2 regions of the Mesorhizobium sp. M7A.F.Ca.US.010.02.1.1 genome follow, and region 1 is predicted to be linked to the other one. Evidence: riboswitches for the same ligand, from Rfam matches in the RefSeq annotation. Region 1 holds a riboswitch; the other holds the start of a gene.
What was found. Region 1 has a riboswitch for cobalamin ahead of bluB (5,6-dimethylbenzimidazole synthase). Riboswitches for the same ligand answer to the same signal wherever they lie in the genome.
Positions count from the first base shown of each region.

Region 2: another riboswitch for cobalamin. It lies ahead of EOA19_RS03935 (aromatic ring-hydroxylating dioxygenase subunit alpha); the one in region 1 lies ahead of bluB (5,6-dimethylbenzimidazole synthase).

Region 1 covers NZ_RZRV01000001.1:327,070-335,046, forward strand. Annotated here, with positions in the region: gene aroC (chorismate synthase) at 1-566, shown strand, start outside; gene ribB (3,4-dihydroxy-2-butanone-4-phosphate synthase) at 679-1,779, shown strand; gene EOA19_RS01575 (MFS transporter) at 1,817-3,040, opposite strand; gene EOA19_RS01580 (TetR/AcrR family transcriptional regulator) at 3,162-3,770, shown strand; gene EOA19_RS01585 (hypothetical protein) at 4,061-5,044, shown strand; partial or broken gene bluB (5,6-dimethylbenzimidazole synthase) at 5,167-5,880, opposite strand; cobalamin riboswitch at 5,895-6,075, opposite strand; gene EOA19_RS01595 (histone deacetylase family protein) at 6,197-7,123, shown strand; gene EOA19_RS01600 (exodeoxyribonuclease VII small subunit) at 7,127-7,378, shown strand; gene EOA19_RS01605 (DUF2277 domain-containing protein) at 7,490-7,756, shown strand; gene EOA19_RS01610 (pirin family protein) at 7,796-7,977, shown strand, end outside.
Region 2 covers NZ_RZRV01000003.1:85,689-93,665, reverse strand. Annotated here, with positions in the region: gene ugpC (sn-glycerol-3-phosphate ABC transporter ATP-binding protein UgpC) at 1-864, shown strand, start outside; gene EOA19_RS03950 (DUF680 domain-containing protein) at 942-1,178, opposite strand; gene EOA19_RS03945 (DUF680 domain-containing protein) at 1,248-1,448, opposite strand; gene EOA19_RS03940 (DUF680 domain-containing protein) at 1,520-1,717, opposite strand; cobalamin riboswitch at 2,224-2,426, shown strand; gene EOA19_RS03935 (aromatic ring-hydroxylating dioxygenase subunit alpha) at 2,541-3,788, shown strand; gene EOA19_RS03930 (hybrid-cluster NAD(P)-dependent oxidoreductase) at 3,814-4,914, shown strand; gene EOA19_RS03925 (PqqD family protein) at 5,044-5,475, shown strand; gene EOA19_RS03920 (serine kinase) at 5,524-6,573, shown strand; gene EOA19_RS03915 (glycosyltransferase family A protein) at 6,588-7,322, shown strand; gene EOA19_RS03910 (glycosyltransferase) at 7,378-7,977, shown strand, end outside.

The DNA of each region.
Region 1 (7,977 bases):
AAAATCCGTTCTTCACCCCCGATCCGGCGTCCGTTCCTGTCTTCACCAGATATCTCGACGGCATCCGCAAGGCGGGCTCCTCGGTCGGTGCGGTGATCGAAATCGTCGCCGACGGCGTTCCGCAAGGCCTCGGCGCGCCGATCTATGCCAAGCTCGATCAGGACATCGCCTCCGGCTTGATGTCGATCAACGCGGTCAAGGGCGTCGAGATCGGCAACGGCTTCGAGGCCGCCCGCATCACCGGTGAACAGAATGCCGACGAGATGCGCATCGGCAATGACGGCAAGCCGGTGTTCCTGTCCAACAATGCCGGCGGCATCCTTGGCGGCATCTCGACCGGCCAGGCGATCGTCGCCCGTTTCGCCGTCAAGCCGACCTCGTCGATCCTGACGCCGCGAAAGTCGATCGACAAGGACGGCAAGGACGTCGAGATCATGACCAAGGGCCGCCACGATCCATGCGTCGGCATCCGCGCCGTGCCGATCGGCGAAGCAATGGTTGCCTGTGCGATCGCCGACCACTATCTGCGGCATCGGGGACAGACGGGGAGGGGAATAGGGGAATAGGGGAATAGGGCAATATGTTGCGCTCTTAGTCCGGCCGGCCAAATCTTTTTGCTTTTCCCCTACTCCCGTACTGCCCTACTCCCTTATTCCCCTGCGAGCGAAGCGAGTACCCATGCCTTACGACCAGAAAAAAATCGTCGAAGCCCTGCGTGCTTTCGAACGCGGCGAGATCGTCGTCGTCATGGATGATGACGGGCGCGAGAACGAGGGCGACCTGATCGTCGCCGCCGTCCACTGCACGCCCGAAAAAATGGCGTTCATCGTTCGCCACACGTCCGGCATCGTCTGCACGCCGATGCCGCGCGAAGAAGCCAAGCGGCTTAACCTTGCGCCGATGGTCGCCGACAACGATTCCGCCCACACCACGGCTTTCACCGTCAGCGTCGATTTCAAGCATGGCACCACCACGGGCATCTCGGCCGAAGATCGCACTTTGACCGTTCGCAATCTTGCCAACGGCAATGTCGGTGGCTCGGATTTCGTCCGGCCCGGCCACATCTTCCCTTTGATTGCGCGCGAAGGCGGCGTGCTGATGCGCTCCGGCCATACCGAAGCCGCGGTCGACCTGTGCAAGCTCGCCGGCCTGCCGCCGGTCGGCGTCATTTCCGAGCTGGTCAATGATGACGGCACCGTCAAGCGCGGCCCTCAGGTGCAGGCTTTCGCCGAGGAGCATGGGCTGAAGCAGGTTTCGGTCGCCGACCTCATCGCCTACCGGCAGCGCAAGGAAACTCTGGTCGAACGCGTCGCGTGCTCGGAAATCGACACGCTCGGCGGCAAGGCACAGGTCTTCACTTACACGCTGCCGTGGGACTCCATGCATCACGTCGCGATAGTCTTCGGCGACATCCGCGACGGCGAGGAGGTCCCGGTGCGTCTGCATTCCGAGGATGTGGTGACCGATGTCTTCGGCACCAGCCACCGGCTCGACGCCATCATGAAGGCGATGGGTGAGCGCAGGCGCGGCGTCATCGTCTATCTCAGAGAAGGCTCCGTCGGCGTTGCGCATCAGGAACGCAAACGGCCGGCCAGCGGCGACCGCGAGGATCACGAAGAGGCTCGCCGCCGCGAAAACGAGTGGCGCGAGATCGGGCTCGGCGCGCAGATCCTCAAGGATCTCGGCATCTCCTCGATCAACCTGATCGCCTCGCGCGAACGCCACTATGTCGGCCTCGAAGGTTTTGGCATCCACATCGCCAAGACCGAGATCCTCTAGGCAGCTAGCGCCCGGCTCGAAACCGGGCGCTATCTGATTATTCCGCGGCAATCGCGGCCGCTTCACATACGTCCATCTCGCACTCAGTCGTGGCAAGGCTGCGTTGGCCAAGCAGCACCGTGGCCAGCGCGATCGTGCCTGAAGCCACCGACACCCAGAACCCGTTCGGTGCACCGAACGCATCCACCACCGCGCCGGCCGCGAACGAGCCCAGCGCCATGCCGATGCCGATGCCGGTCATGACCCAGGTGATGCCTTCGGTCAGCATCGCTTCCGGCACATGCCGCTCGATCAGGCCGAAGGCCGTGATGAAGGTCGGCGAGATCGCCACACCGCTGATGAACACGGTCAGCGCCAGCAGCGGCACGGTGTCGGCGGCGAGCGGCAACAGCGTGCCGAGCGCGACGAGGGCGACTGCGATGGCGAGCTGGCGTTGCAGCGGCGCCTTCAGGCTGAGCGCGCCGACGATGATGCCGAGCACGAACGATCCCAGCGCATAAACGCCGATGACAAGGCTGGCGGCGCCGGGTTGGCCAAGCTCCTTGGTGATCGCCACGGTGGTCACTTCCGTCGTCGCGAAGGTTGCGCCGACGAAGATCAGGGCAAGCGTGATGATCTGAACCGGCCGCAGGCGGATCGCCGAGCCGCTTGAGTTATGGTCGACCGGCCGCACCTGGGGCTCGGTCGAGCGTTGCAGGATGAAGGCCGCTGATCCGAATGCGAGAAATAATGTGCTCACCAGAACGCCGGCTTCCGGGAATAGGGCGGCACTCAGGCCGACCGATAACGATGCCCCGGCGATATAGACCAGTTCATCGGCCACGGACTCGAAGGCGAATGCGGTGTTCATCTGCGGTCGTCCTCGGAAAATCTCTGTCCAGCGCGCCCGCACCATCGCAGGTATGCTTGGCATGGCGGCGGCCAGGAGTGCCGACACGAACAGCGTCCACACCGGCCAGTCCTGGTTGGCCGCCGCTATGAGGACGGCGAAAGCCAGCACCGCGATGATAGTGGTGGGCACGACGATTCGTGTCTGGCCCAGGCGGTCCACCAGTCTCGATATTTGCGGCGCGACGAAGGCGTTGGCCAGCGCGTATGTCGCCGAGACGGCTCCAGCCAGCCAGTATTCGCCGCGCGCCTGCGACAGCATCGCCACGATGCCGATGGGCGCCATGGCGATCGGCAGGCGCGCTAGGAAGCCGGCGGCCGCAAAGCCCTTGGCGCCGGGGGCACGAAAGATTTCCGCATAGGGATTTTGCATCGGTTGGTTCCTCGACAAAGGACGATTGGACAATTACATACGGAGCGTATGATTATTAGATAGAGCATACGCCGCGTATGTCAATTAGCATACGAATCGTATGTGAATAGGTCCAGGACACATGCACAAACCCCGCAAGGAGATGATCGCCGAGACGCGCGCAAAGCTTATTGCGGCGGCCCGTCATGCCTTCGGCACAACAGGCTATGCGGAAGCCTCGATGGATGATTTCACCGCTTCGGCCGGGCTGACGCGCGGTGCGCTCTATCATCATTTCGGCGACAAGAAGGGGCTGTTGCAGGCGGTCATAGCCCAGATTGACGGCGAGATGGCGGCGCGCATCAATGAGGTCGCGTCGAGAGCGCCGACCCGTTGGCAACATTTCGTCGACGAATGCTCGACCTATATCGAGATGGCGCTGGAGCCGGAAATCCAGCGCATCATGTTCCGGGATGGCCCGGCCGTGCTGGGGGATCCAGCGCAATGGCCGAATTGCAGTGCGTGCATCGCTTCAATGACCGACCATCTGACCGCGCTGCAGGAGGAGGGGGTCGTTGTCTCCAGCCTCGACCCCGAGACGGCCTCGCGATTGATCAACGGAGCGAGCAGCCAGGCAGCGCAACGGATCGCCAATTCGAGCGACCCCGAAGCGACGTCGAAGAAGGTGGTGACGGCGTTCAAGCAACTGCTCGAAGGCCTGCTCAAGAAGCCGGACCCGCAGTCGAATTGAAGTTCCCACCGGAGCTTTCGTGCCCGGCAGCTGTTCCCGATAGGAATTTTTTCTTGACTCGGTGACCTCAGCTAAGGTATATATTCGTCCATGGTGCTGATTTGCGCCAGTGACCCGCCGCACAGGCGGGTTTTTCGTTTGATGCTCCGTCAGCCGCGCGCCGGCGAAAGGCTCCGAAAGAAAACCGTCAGCCCGAATTCGTTGCCCTTCGGCGTCAAGGGCCGGCAATTGACAATCGCCGGGTTGAGCCCATCCTCTTCCACCATCTCTGAGGCGGAGATTCGGGGCACATGTGGGATTTCGAGATCGGCCGGTCGGTGTCCATCATGATGCGGACCTGGCCGTTCATCGTCTTTCGCATGATCGTCTATTTCGGCATCACACTGGCCTACATCATGGCGACCGGCACCGGTGCCTCGGTCGGCTATGGCGTCGGCCATATCTCCACCGATCCCGACGGGCCCATGTCCTTTGCCCTGTGGGGCGGCGTGGTCGGGTTTGGCATCGTCTCGATCGCGGTCTACTGGATCCGCGAATACATCCTCTACATCGTCAAGGCCGGCCACATCGCCGTCATGGTTCATCTGATCGACGGCCGCGACATTCCCGGCGGTCAGGACCAGATCGCCTACGCCAGGGATATCGTGACCCAGCGTTTTGCCGAGGCCAACACCCTTTTCGTCGTCGACCAACTCGTCAAGGGTGCCATCCGCGCCATCACCAGCCTGCTCGGCGGTATCGCCGCCTTCCTGCCGATACCGGGCCTGAGCGGCCTGGTCTCCTTCATCAACACCGTGATCCGCCTGTCGCTGACCTATGTGGACGAGATCATCCTCGGCTACAACATCCGCATCAATTCAGCCTCGCCGTTCGAGACGGCGCGCCAAGGCGTCGTGCTGTATGCCCAGAACGGCAAGGTCATGGTCAAGAACGCCGTCTGGCTGGCGGTCATCATGTGGGGCGTGTCATTCATCATCTTTCTGATGATGCTGGCGCCTGCTGGCGCAATTCTGTTCCTGATGCCTGGTCAGCTCGCCGGCTGGGCTTTTGTGCTCGCCATCGTCTTCGCCTGGGCATTCAAGGCGGCGTTCATTGAACCCTTCGCCATCGCCTGCTTGATGCAGGTCTATTTCAAGACCATTGCGGGCCAGGTGCCGGATCCCGCCTGGGACGCCCGGCTGGCCGAGGCGTCGTCGAAGTTCAGAGAGCTCAAGGACAAGGCGCTGGCCTCCTTCGGCGGTTCGCGCTGGGGTACGGCCGGCGCCACACCCTGATCCGCTGGGCGGGTGATGTCTGGTGAGGCAGAAACGGTGTTGAGGCGCGCCACGGTGGATTTGAGCTGTGTCTCGCCTTGCCCGGAAAAGGTCTCGCTCATGATCAGCTCCGGCAGCGGCAGCCGCCGTCCCCAGCCATGCGTTTCAAGGTCCGGTTTGGGAGCGAACTCGGAAACACGGCCGACGCAGAGATAGGCGATCGGCGTTACGTGGTCCGGAATGGCCAACAGCCGCTTCAGCGCCTCAGCCTCGATGATGCTCACCCAGCCGACGCCAACGCCCTCGGCACGCGCGGCCAGCCAGAAATTCTGCACCGCGCAGACGGTGCTGTAGAGATCCATCTCCGGATTGTGCCAGCGTCCCAGCGGCGAACCCTTCGAGCGCTGCCGGTCGCAGGTGATGCAGATGTTGAGCGCGCTCTCGCAGATGCCTTCCAGCTTGAGCTTGCGGTACAGCGCCTGTTTTTCCGCCTCGATCGCCGGCAGTTCCTGTTCTCGCGCGGCCAGGAACAGGTCGCGCACCTCCGCCCGTCGTTTGACATCGCGAATGACAATGAAATTCCATGGCTGCATGAAGCCGACCGATGGCGCGTGATGGGCGGCAAGCAGCAGCCGTGCCAGCACGTCGTCATCGATCGCGGTGGGCAGGAAATGGCTGCGCACGTCACGCCGCGTGAACATGGCGCGGTAGACCGCATCGCGCGCATTCTGGTCAAATCCATCGTCAATGGCAGCGGTCATGTGTTCCGGCATCGCTTGTCCCCTTGCGATTGCAGATTCAAAACTGACAGAGCGTACTTTGTGCGTCCAAGTAGACGCACGTCGCTCTGATGCCATCCGCCTGACCACGCGGATGACAATGCCTGCCAGGCCGGTCTTCTGGCTCGGGATCAACCCGCGTCCGGTGCCTTCCCGTCATCGACAGTGGCATTTACCGGCGCGGTCCCCCTCACAGCGTTGGGCACGCCACGGAATTCAACCGTGTTCCCGATTCTCCCGCTTGCGGCGGGCACCAGGCAGTACCAGGGACCTTACGCCGAAGCGCCCGCGGGGCCAATGCCTGCGGCGACGCGAATGGACGCAGTCGCGATTTTCCCCAGTCATCGGCCGCCCGTGCATGGCCTTTGTCGATCCGGGTCACTAGATTAGGACGATGACCACCCGTCTCTACACCCATCCGATCTTCCTCGAGCATCTCACGCCGCCCGGACATCCCGAGCGGCCCGACCGCTTACGCGCCATCGAGCGCGTGCTCGACGACGAAGCCTTTGCCGGGCTCGATCGTATTCAGGCGCCGGAAGGCGACGAGGCCACCATCCTCTACGCGCATCCCGCCGATTTCGTCGCCCGCGTGCGCGCCGCCATCCCCGACGAGGGGATTGCCCGCATCGATGCCGACACCACTGCCAGCCCGAAGAGCTGGCAAGCGGCGATCACCGCGATCGGCGCCGCCAACGCCGCCGTCGATGATGTCTTTTCGGGCCGCGCCGACAACGTCTTCGTCGCCGCCCGGCCGCCCGGCCATCATGCCGAAAAGACCACGGCGATGGGCTTTTGCCTGTTCAACACGGCGGCGATCGCGGCGCGTTATGCGCAGAAGAAACACGGTGTCGAGCGCGTTGCCGTCGTCGACTGGGACGTGCATCACGGCAATGGCACGCAGGATATTTTCTGGGACGATCCGTCGGTGCTCTATTGCTCGACACACCAGATGCCGCTTTATCCCGGCACCGGAGCGAAGACCGAAACGGGCGCCGGCAACATCGTCAACGCACCGCTGGCGCCGCAGACCGGCAGCGAAGTGTTTCGCGATGCCTTCCTGTCGCGCGTCCTGCCCGCGCTCGACAATTTCGCGCCCGACCTGATCATCATTTCGGCGGGGTTCGACGCGCACCACCGCGATCCGCTGGCCGAGATCAATCTGACCGAGGATGATTTCGACTGGGCGACCGGCCAGCTGATGCAGCGCGCGGCACGCCACAGCGGCAACCGGCTCGTCAGCCTGCTCGAGGGCGGCTACGATCTGCAGGGATTGGCATTTTCGGTCGCCGCCCATGTCGGGCGACTGATGAAAGGATGAATGATGGCCGATGAGACCAACGAAGACGTCAAGGCGATGAGCTTCGAGCAGGCACTCGATGCGCTGGAGAAGATCGTCGATGATCTGGAGCGTGGCGACGTGCCGCTCGACCAGTCGATCAAGATCTATGAGCGTGGTGAGGCGCTGAAGGCGCATTGCGACCGGCTGCTGAAGGCCGCCGAGGACAAGGTCGAGAAGATCAGGCTGTCGCGCGACGGCAAGCCGGTTGGAACGGAGCCACTCGACGCGGATTGAGGCTCGGTCCGAACGATGGCCTCGCCTCACCGGTTTTTGGACATGATCATGATCGAGGATATAACTCGTTCCGATTGAAACAGCTCAAGGACAAGAGGAGATACGGAAGCGATGTGCAGAAACATCAAGACCCTGTTCAATTTTGATCCGCCGGCAACCAATGACGAGGTGCGCGACGCGGCTCTTCAGTTCGTCCGCAAGCTGAGCGGAACCACGCGACCCTCGAAGCAGAACCAGCACGCCTTCGACCATGCCGTCGAAGCCATCGCCGCCTCGGCGCGCGAACTGCTCGATTCCCTGGAAACCCACCAGCATCCGCGTAATCGCGAAGAGGTGGCGGCCAAGCTGCGGGCAAAGGCGGCGATCCGCTTTGCCTGATGCGGCCAGGCGGCCTTCGACCACCGACAAGGAGAGTCCATGAGCTTCTTCCCCGGGAAAGACCCTGAGGCAGGCGATGCCTTCGCCAGCGATCAGATCGAATTGATGGTCATACCCAACGCCAAGGATATCGGCGGTTTTCAGGTGCGCCGTGCCCTGCCGACGGCAAAAAGGCGGCTGGTGGGGCCTTTCATCTTCTTCGACCGCATGGGGCCCGCGGT
Region 2 (7,977 bases), on a different contig from region 1:
TACGCGCTCTACCCGCACATGACCGTCTACGACAACATGGCGTTCTCGATGAAGATCGGCAAAGAGAACAAGGCCGAGATCGACCGCCGTGTGCGTCAGGCCGCCGAGATCCTGCAATTGACCAAATATCTCGACCGCCTGCCCAAGGCGATGTCAGGCGGCCAGCGCCAGCGCGTCGCCATCGGCCGCGCCATCGTGCGCAATCCGAAGGTGTTCCTGTTCGACGAGCCGCTTTCGAACCTCGACGCCGCGCTGCGCGTCGCCACCCGCATCGAAATCGCCAAGCTCAAGGAATCGATGCCCAACACGACCATGATCTACGTCACCCACGATCAGGTCGAGGCGATGACGCTGGCCGACCGCATCGTGGTGCTCAAGGACGGCCATATCGAGCAGGTCGGCACGCCGATGGATCTCTACAAGAAGCCCGGCAATCTGTTCGTTGCCCAGTTCATTGGCTCGCCGGCCATGAACATCCTGCCCGCGACCATCGAAAAGACCGGCAATCCGACCGTCGTCAGCCATGTCGGCGGACGCAAGGCAACCGTGCCGATCGCAACGCCTGCTTCGGCGAAGGGTGCTGCGGTGAGCTTTGGCGTGCGGCCGGAGGACCTGATCATCGCCAGCGGCGCGGACTATCTGTTCGAGGGGACGGTCGACTATCTCGAGCAGCTCGGCGAGGTTCAGCTGGTCTATGTCGACATCGGTCGCGCCGACCTGCCGCTGGTGACCAAGCTGCCCGGCAATGTCGAGGTCAAGCGTGGTTCGACATTGCGGCTGAGCGCCAATGGCGAGGACCTGCATATCTTCGACGCTGACGGACGGTCGTTTGCCCTTCATGAGGCTGAAGCGAAGGCGGCCTGAGGCAGGACCGCGTTTTGGACGCAAAAAGAGCGGGGGGCTAGGCCCGCCGCTCTTTTGTTGAAGATCAGCTTCGGCTGTTAACGGCCGAAGAGATTCCGGTCGCTGCCCTGAGGGGCGGACTTCTCCACGTCGCCCGACGAATTGAGCAGCTTCTCGACGAGGCCACCGCTGTTGCGGACCGAGCTCGTATGCGCGCTGTCAACCGAAGTAACCGCAGGCTGATTGGCGCCATTGGAGCCAAAGTTGTCGCTGCCGGCGAACGCGCTGCCGGTGATGGCCAGTACGGCGGCGGCAGCAATAAGGATCTTGTTCATTTTAGTCTCCTGAATTCCGGATTTCGCCAGGACGGCAGACACAGCTGCCGTCGGTTGCGAAATTGGCTGTTAGCGACCGAAGAGGTTACGGTCGCTGCCCTGAGCGGGCGTCTGGGCAGCCGGTTCCGAGGTCTTGGTGGAAGCCGTGTACGACTGGTCCACAGCGGCGGCAGGCTGGTTGGAGCCGTTCGAACCGTAGTTGTCGCTGCCCGCGAAAGCGCTGCCCGAGATGGCCAGAACGGCGGCGGCAGCAATGAGGATCTTGTTCATCTTAAATACTCCTGAATGTCTGAATTTCGCCAGGGCGGCGGGCGAGCCCGCCGTCAACTGGGAATCGGCTGTTAGTTGTTGCCGAAGAGGTTGTGGTCAGCACCCTGGGCAGGCGCCTGAGCAGCCGGTTCCGACTTCTTGGTCGAAGCGGTGTACGAGCTGTCGACAGCAGTGGCTGCCGCGGCGTTCGAACCGTAGTGGTCGCTACCAGCGAAGGCGCTGCCGGAAATGGCCAAAAGGGCTGCGGCAGTGAGAATGATCTTTTTCATTTTTGTACTCCAGTATCGTCTTTTTCCGTCCGTCTAGCGGCGTGTCTTGGAAATGAAATCGCGTCGTTCGGACAGCCCCGATGTGGGAGGGCAACCCCGCCTTTTCCAATCACGAAGTTGTTCCGTGTGGACCATGAATCCACACCTTGAAATTGTGCCAAGGGAATCTACGGGTATATTTTTCTTCTTTATATCAGCATGTTAGATGTAACCGCTGGATGGATCACCGACTGTTTCAAGGCCCAGCGTTCACACCGTCCTGCACGCACCGTCAACAGAAACGAACCGTTCGGTTCGATTTTAGATCGAGCTAATAGTCACTTTTCGAAACCGTTAACCTTTTTTGACCCCGCCAAGGGGTCCGATTCGGGGATATCGCAGCCGGTAAAATGGCCATCCGGGAGGTGGATTTCAGCCCGCGACGGTCTGCGGGAACGTTCGCATGCTGTGTCGCGCCGCATGGATACGATGTCGTTTTCATGCCGACGGCGCGCCCGCGATCGTGGTTAGATCATACCATCTCAGGTGCCGCTTCGTGACGACGAGGCGGAGAATTGGGAAGCCGGTCAGAATCCGGCGCTGCCCCCGCAACGGTGGTGGAGTTCAAGTCGCAACGGGAGACCACTGGGCAACTGCCTGGGAAGGTGTCGCGATGGTCCGCAAGGACAACTCCAGAGCCCGGAAACCAGCCCGAGATTGTTAGACTCGACTGATCGCGGTGGGCGGTCAAGAGGTGGATAGCGCATGTCTGGCACCTAGCCGGCCTGCGTTTCAATCCTTCCTCCATCACCACCAGTTCAGTCCTTAGAAACGAGGACAGGACATGGATACCCGCAACGACATGCTGAGGCTCCTGAAGGGGCGCCGGCAAGGCTTTTCGCTGGAGCAGCCCTTCTACACCGATCCAGACTACTTCAAGCTCGACATGGAGCTGATCTGGTATCGCGACTGGCTGTTCATCGGCCATGATTGCGAACTGCCGAAGCCGGGCAGCTACATCACCGTGCAGATCGGCGACTACCCGGTCGTCCTTGTCCGCGACCAGCACGGCAAGATCAACGCCTTCCACAATTCCTGCCGCCATCGCGGCAGCCGCGTGTGCAACGCGGAAAAGGGTACGGCGGCAAAGCTCGTCTGTCCGTATCATCAATGGACCTATGAGCTGGACGGCCGCCTGCTGTTTGCCCGCCAGATGGCCGACGGTTTCGACAAGAGTGATTTCGGCCTGAAGCCGGTCGCCTGCGAGAGCGTCGGCGGCTACATCTTCATCTGTCTGGCCAAGGAGCCGGCGGATTTCGCGCCGATGCGGGCGATGATCGAACCCTATCTTTTGCCGCACCGGTTGCGTGAAGCAAAGATCGCCTTCGAGAGCACGATCGTCGAGAAGGGCAACTGGAAGCTGGTCTGGGAAAACAACCGCGAGTGCTATCACTGCGCCGCCAATCATCCTGAGCTGTGCAAGACCTTCCCCGAGGCTCCGACCGTGACCGGCGTCAACGGCGCCGACAGCGACCCTGAAATGGTCGCGCACTGGGCCAAATGCGAGGCATCAGGCCTGCCGAGCAAATTCCGCATCGATCCGGCAGGGCAGTACCGCGCCACCCGCGCGCCGCTGCTGCGCGATGCCGTCAGCTACACCATGACGGGAAAACGGGCGGTCCAGAAGAACCTGTCCGACAGCGTTTCAACCGACCGCATCGGCTCCTTGCTGCTTTATCATTATCCGACAACCTGGAACCATATCCTCGGCGACCATGCCGTCACCTTCCGCGTGCTGCCGATCAGTGCCACGGAAACCGCGGTGACGACAAAATGGCTCGTCCACAAGGATGCGGTCGAAGGCGTCGACTACGATCTCGCTGAGCTTACCCATGTCTGGACCGAGACCAACGACCAGGACCGTCGCATCGTCGAGGAAAACGCCTTTGGCATCTTGTCGCCGGCCTACGAACCAGGCCCCTATTCGGAGCTGCATGAGGGCGGCGTGATCCAGTTCGTCGAATGGTACGCGTCGTTCATCGGACCGCGCCTTGCCGAAGGCGACCGGCCGGCCCTGCGCAGCGTCGCCTAGCCCAGGGGACAAGAGGATGAATGCGATGACGGACCTTGGCCTCTATCGCCATCTCGACCAGATGACGCCCTGGAACGACAGGCTGCAGGTGCTGGAAGTGATCGGCGTCAGTGACGAAGCGCCTGACGTGAAGACCTTCACCTTCCGCTCCGACAACCAGACCTGGTTCCGCTACAAGCCGGGCCAATTCGTGACTCTGGAACTGCCGACATCGGACGGGCCGCTGATGCGCACCTATACGCTGTCCTCCTCGCCATCGCGGCCGTTCTCGATCGCGGTGACGGTGAAGGCGCAGGCGGGCAGCACCGGCACGCGCTGGATGTTCGACCATCTGACGCCGGGTTCGCACGTCAAGGCCTATGGGCCGACCGGCGACTTCTCGCTGCATAGCCACCCGGCGGCCAAATATCTGTTCATTTCGGCGGGCTCCGGCGTGACGCCGATGATGTCGATGCTGCGCTGGCTGAACGACTGCGCGCCATGGACAGATGTCGGCTTCGTCAACTGTGCGCGCCGCCCGGAAGAGATCATTTTCCGCAAGGAACTTGAGCTGCTCGGCAGCCGCATGCCCGGCCTGTCGCTCGGCTTCATGATCGAGGAGCGGTCGAGCCGCGAGGGCTGGTTCGGCCATATGGGCCGCATCGACGCGATCCGGCTGCCATTGCTGGCGCCCGATTTCCGTGAGCGCGAGATCTTCTGCTGGGGCCCCGATCCCTTCATGCGCGCCGTGCGCGGCATGCTGGACGCCGCCGGCTTCGACATGGCGAAATACCATCAGGAAAGCTTTGCGGCGCCCACCGTGGAGGAGATCCCGGCGCCGTTCTCGCCGCCGGCGGAAGACGGCGCCGCTGCTGCTGTCGAGGCCGTGACACCAATCCGGTTCTCGCTTTCCGATGTCGATGCCGAATGCGTCGCCGGCCAGACCGTGCTGCAGACGGCACGCGCCTCTGGGGTGCGGATTCCCGCCGCCTGCGAGTTCGGCCTGTGCGGCACCTGCAAGGTGAGGAAGGTCGCGGGCGACGTCGAGATGAGCCACAATGGCGGCATCCTCGATCACGAAATCGAGGACGGCTTTATCCTCGCCTGTTGCTCGAAGCCGCTTTCTGCGCTTGAAATCGAAGCGTGAGCGGCTGCGCTCGCCCCGAGCCTGCGCCATCTTGCCAAAAACCCTGCAAATGGTTAGACGCCTGCAACGGTGGGGTTGACCGTAAGGCCCGAAGATCATCTCCGCGGCCTGCTCGGCGGGGGAGCAAACATGCGACAATCCGGCATCTATGCCATTGCCAGCAAGGATATCGTCTTTGAATCCTTCGACGGCGAAGCCGTCGTTCTTGACCTGACCACGGGCAAATATTTCGGCTTCTCTGATTCAGGCAGCAGACTTTGGGATGCACTGTCGTCCGGCGTGCCTGCCTCCGAACTGGTCGGCGCCGCGACCGGAATTGGCGCCCTCGATGCCGCCGCGATTGACGGCTTTGTCTCACAATTGCTCGAATTCGGCTTGCTGGCGGCCGTAACCGATGGCGTGGCAAGACCGGTTCCAAGCGAATTGCTGGCTCAGCTCGCCGCTGCCAGAGAGCCCCTCAAGGTCGACATCCATGACGATCTCGCCGATCTCATTGTCGTCGATCCCATCCACGAGGTCGAGGAGCCCCTCGGCTGGCCCGCGGTGAAGCAGGCCAACTGAAGCGCCCATCAGGTTCTCGTTGCCGGACAGCTCCGGAACAGGCAGACCATGCCGAACGTCACTCTCGAAAACCTGGTTGACTACGCACGTCATGTCCTGGCGCAAGCGGAGAGCAGCGCCGCGCATTATCCGCTGACCCGCAAGGTGGGCTTGCCGCATCTGGATCTGACCGCGCATGTCAGCCCCGGCGCATTGGCAGATGCCTTCGCTCATGGCTTTGTCACGGCTCCGGGCAGCCGAACGCCTGCCGACATCTGCCGCATCTTCGTCGCGCATCCCGGCATTGACGGCATCGCGGTACCGGCCAGTTGGGGCCAGGGACCCTTCACGCAGCATGGCTTCGCCACCCAACTGGCGGAAGCAGGATTGCGCGGCAACCATTTCCACGACCTGGATTTCTGGCAGTTCTATGATCCGCAACGTCGCGTTGGCGTGCAATTGATGGCCTCGGCCGACGCCTTTCCACCGTGGGAGCCGGGAGCGCCGCTGCGCCCCTTCCTCCATTGGGAATATGCGGCACGTGGCATGCGGCTGGCCCATGCGGGGACGCTCGGCACCAATGGCAAGGGCGTGCTGTTGGCCGGCGCGGGCGGCGCCGGGAAATCCGGGACCGTCGCCGCCGGCCTTCTCCACGGGTTGGACAGCGTCGGCGACGACTATGTGCTGGTCGACCTCTCCAACGGCGTGACTGCCCGCCCGTTGTTTTCAACGCTCAAGCAGGATCCCCAGGGGTTCGCGCGGCTTGGGCTGAAGCACCGGCTGAAGGCGCATGGTCCGCTCAACTGGCAAGGCAAGCATACTTTTCACATTGATGACATCGCGCCTCGGCCGGTGCCCGAAACTCTGGACATCGTTGCGCTGGTGGTGCCACATATCGGCGGAGGCGAGGCAAGTTCAATCGTGCCGGTGTCGCGCAGGGATGCCATGATTGCCTTGGCGCCGTCCGGCATAGCGCAGATGCCGGGCGAGCGGGAGAGCGGCTTTCGCTTCTTCAGCGACCTGACCCGCCTGCTGCCGTGCTATCGTCTGTCGCTGGGGACGCAGCCTCAGGAGATAGCCGGCACGATTGCGGACTTTCTCGCGCGGGGCGATTCGTGAAACTGAGCGTGATAATGCCCGTCTACAACCGTGAGCGCTATGTCGTTTCGGCATTGCGCTCGCTGGTGCGGCAGCGGGACGCCGCCGATCTCGATATCATCGTCATCGACGACGGCTCGACCGACGGCTCTACTGAGGCCGTGCGCTCGATGATGCGCGAAAACCCCTGCATCCGACTGTTCCAGCAATCCAACATGGGCGTAGCCAGGGCGCGCAACGCCGGGCTGCGGCAACTGCCGCCGGATGCGGAGTTCGTGTCATTCCTGGATTCGGACGACATCTCGCTGGCCGGACGGTTCAAGGCCGATCTCGCCCGCTTCGAGGCTACTCCCGGGCTTGAGCTGACCTATTCGCTGATGACGCTGGTCGACCGGATCGACGATGAGCAGCTGAAACCGGCAGTCGACAGCCGCACGATGACGCTTCGGGGAATTTCGCTGAGCGCCGCCGTGTTCAGCAGAGGGCTTGTCCGCCGGACGGGCGAGTTCGATGAGGATTTCGAGCAGGCTGAGGATACCGACTATCTGCTGCGCGTTTTCGAGGCGGGACCGAACTACGAATTGTTGGACGCGGTCGCGATCTACTACCGACGCCACGCCGGAAATGTCACCAAGGAGCATAGCGGCAGGGTCCGCAACCACTTGCGCGCGATCCACAAGTCGATGCGGCGGCGCAAGGCCGATCCGTCACGGCGTGAGGTCCAGGGCATCTTCGAATTGAAGAGTCCCGCCGATTGGCGAATGCTATGATGCTCGACACAATCGGGTCGGATCAGCCAAGCCCGGAACGCTGCTGGAGACGCCAATGAGGCTGAGCGTCATCATGCCGGTCTACAATCGCGAACAGTTCGTTGGCCTGGCGCTGCGCTCGCTGCTCAGGCAGCGCGAAGACATCGATCTCGACATCATCGTCATCGACGATGGGTCGACCGATGGCTCTGCGGCCGTCGTGCGGTCGTTGATCGACGAGGCCCCGTGCATTCGTCTTTTCCAGCAGGTCAATGGCGGGGTCACCAAGGCGCGCAATGCCGGGCTGAAGCAGTTGCTGCCGCAGACCGGCCTGGTGTCGTTTCTCGATTCGGACGACATCTCCCCGACAGGGCGCTTCAAGGCGGATCTCGCCTGCTTCGAAGAGGATCCGGGCCTCGACCTGACCTATTCGCGCATGACGCTGATAGACAAGATAGATGGAGAGACGCTGGAACCGGCCGCCGACAGCCACTCCATAACCGTGCGAGGGATCCACCTGTCCGCCGGGATCTTTGCGCGAGACCTCATCGAGCGCACCGGTGGTTTCGACGAGGATTTCAAACAGGCCGAGGACACCGACTATCTGTTGCGTATCTTTGAGAGCCAGGCAAAATACGTTATGCCCGATACGGTGGCTCTCTATTACAGGCGTCAT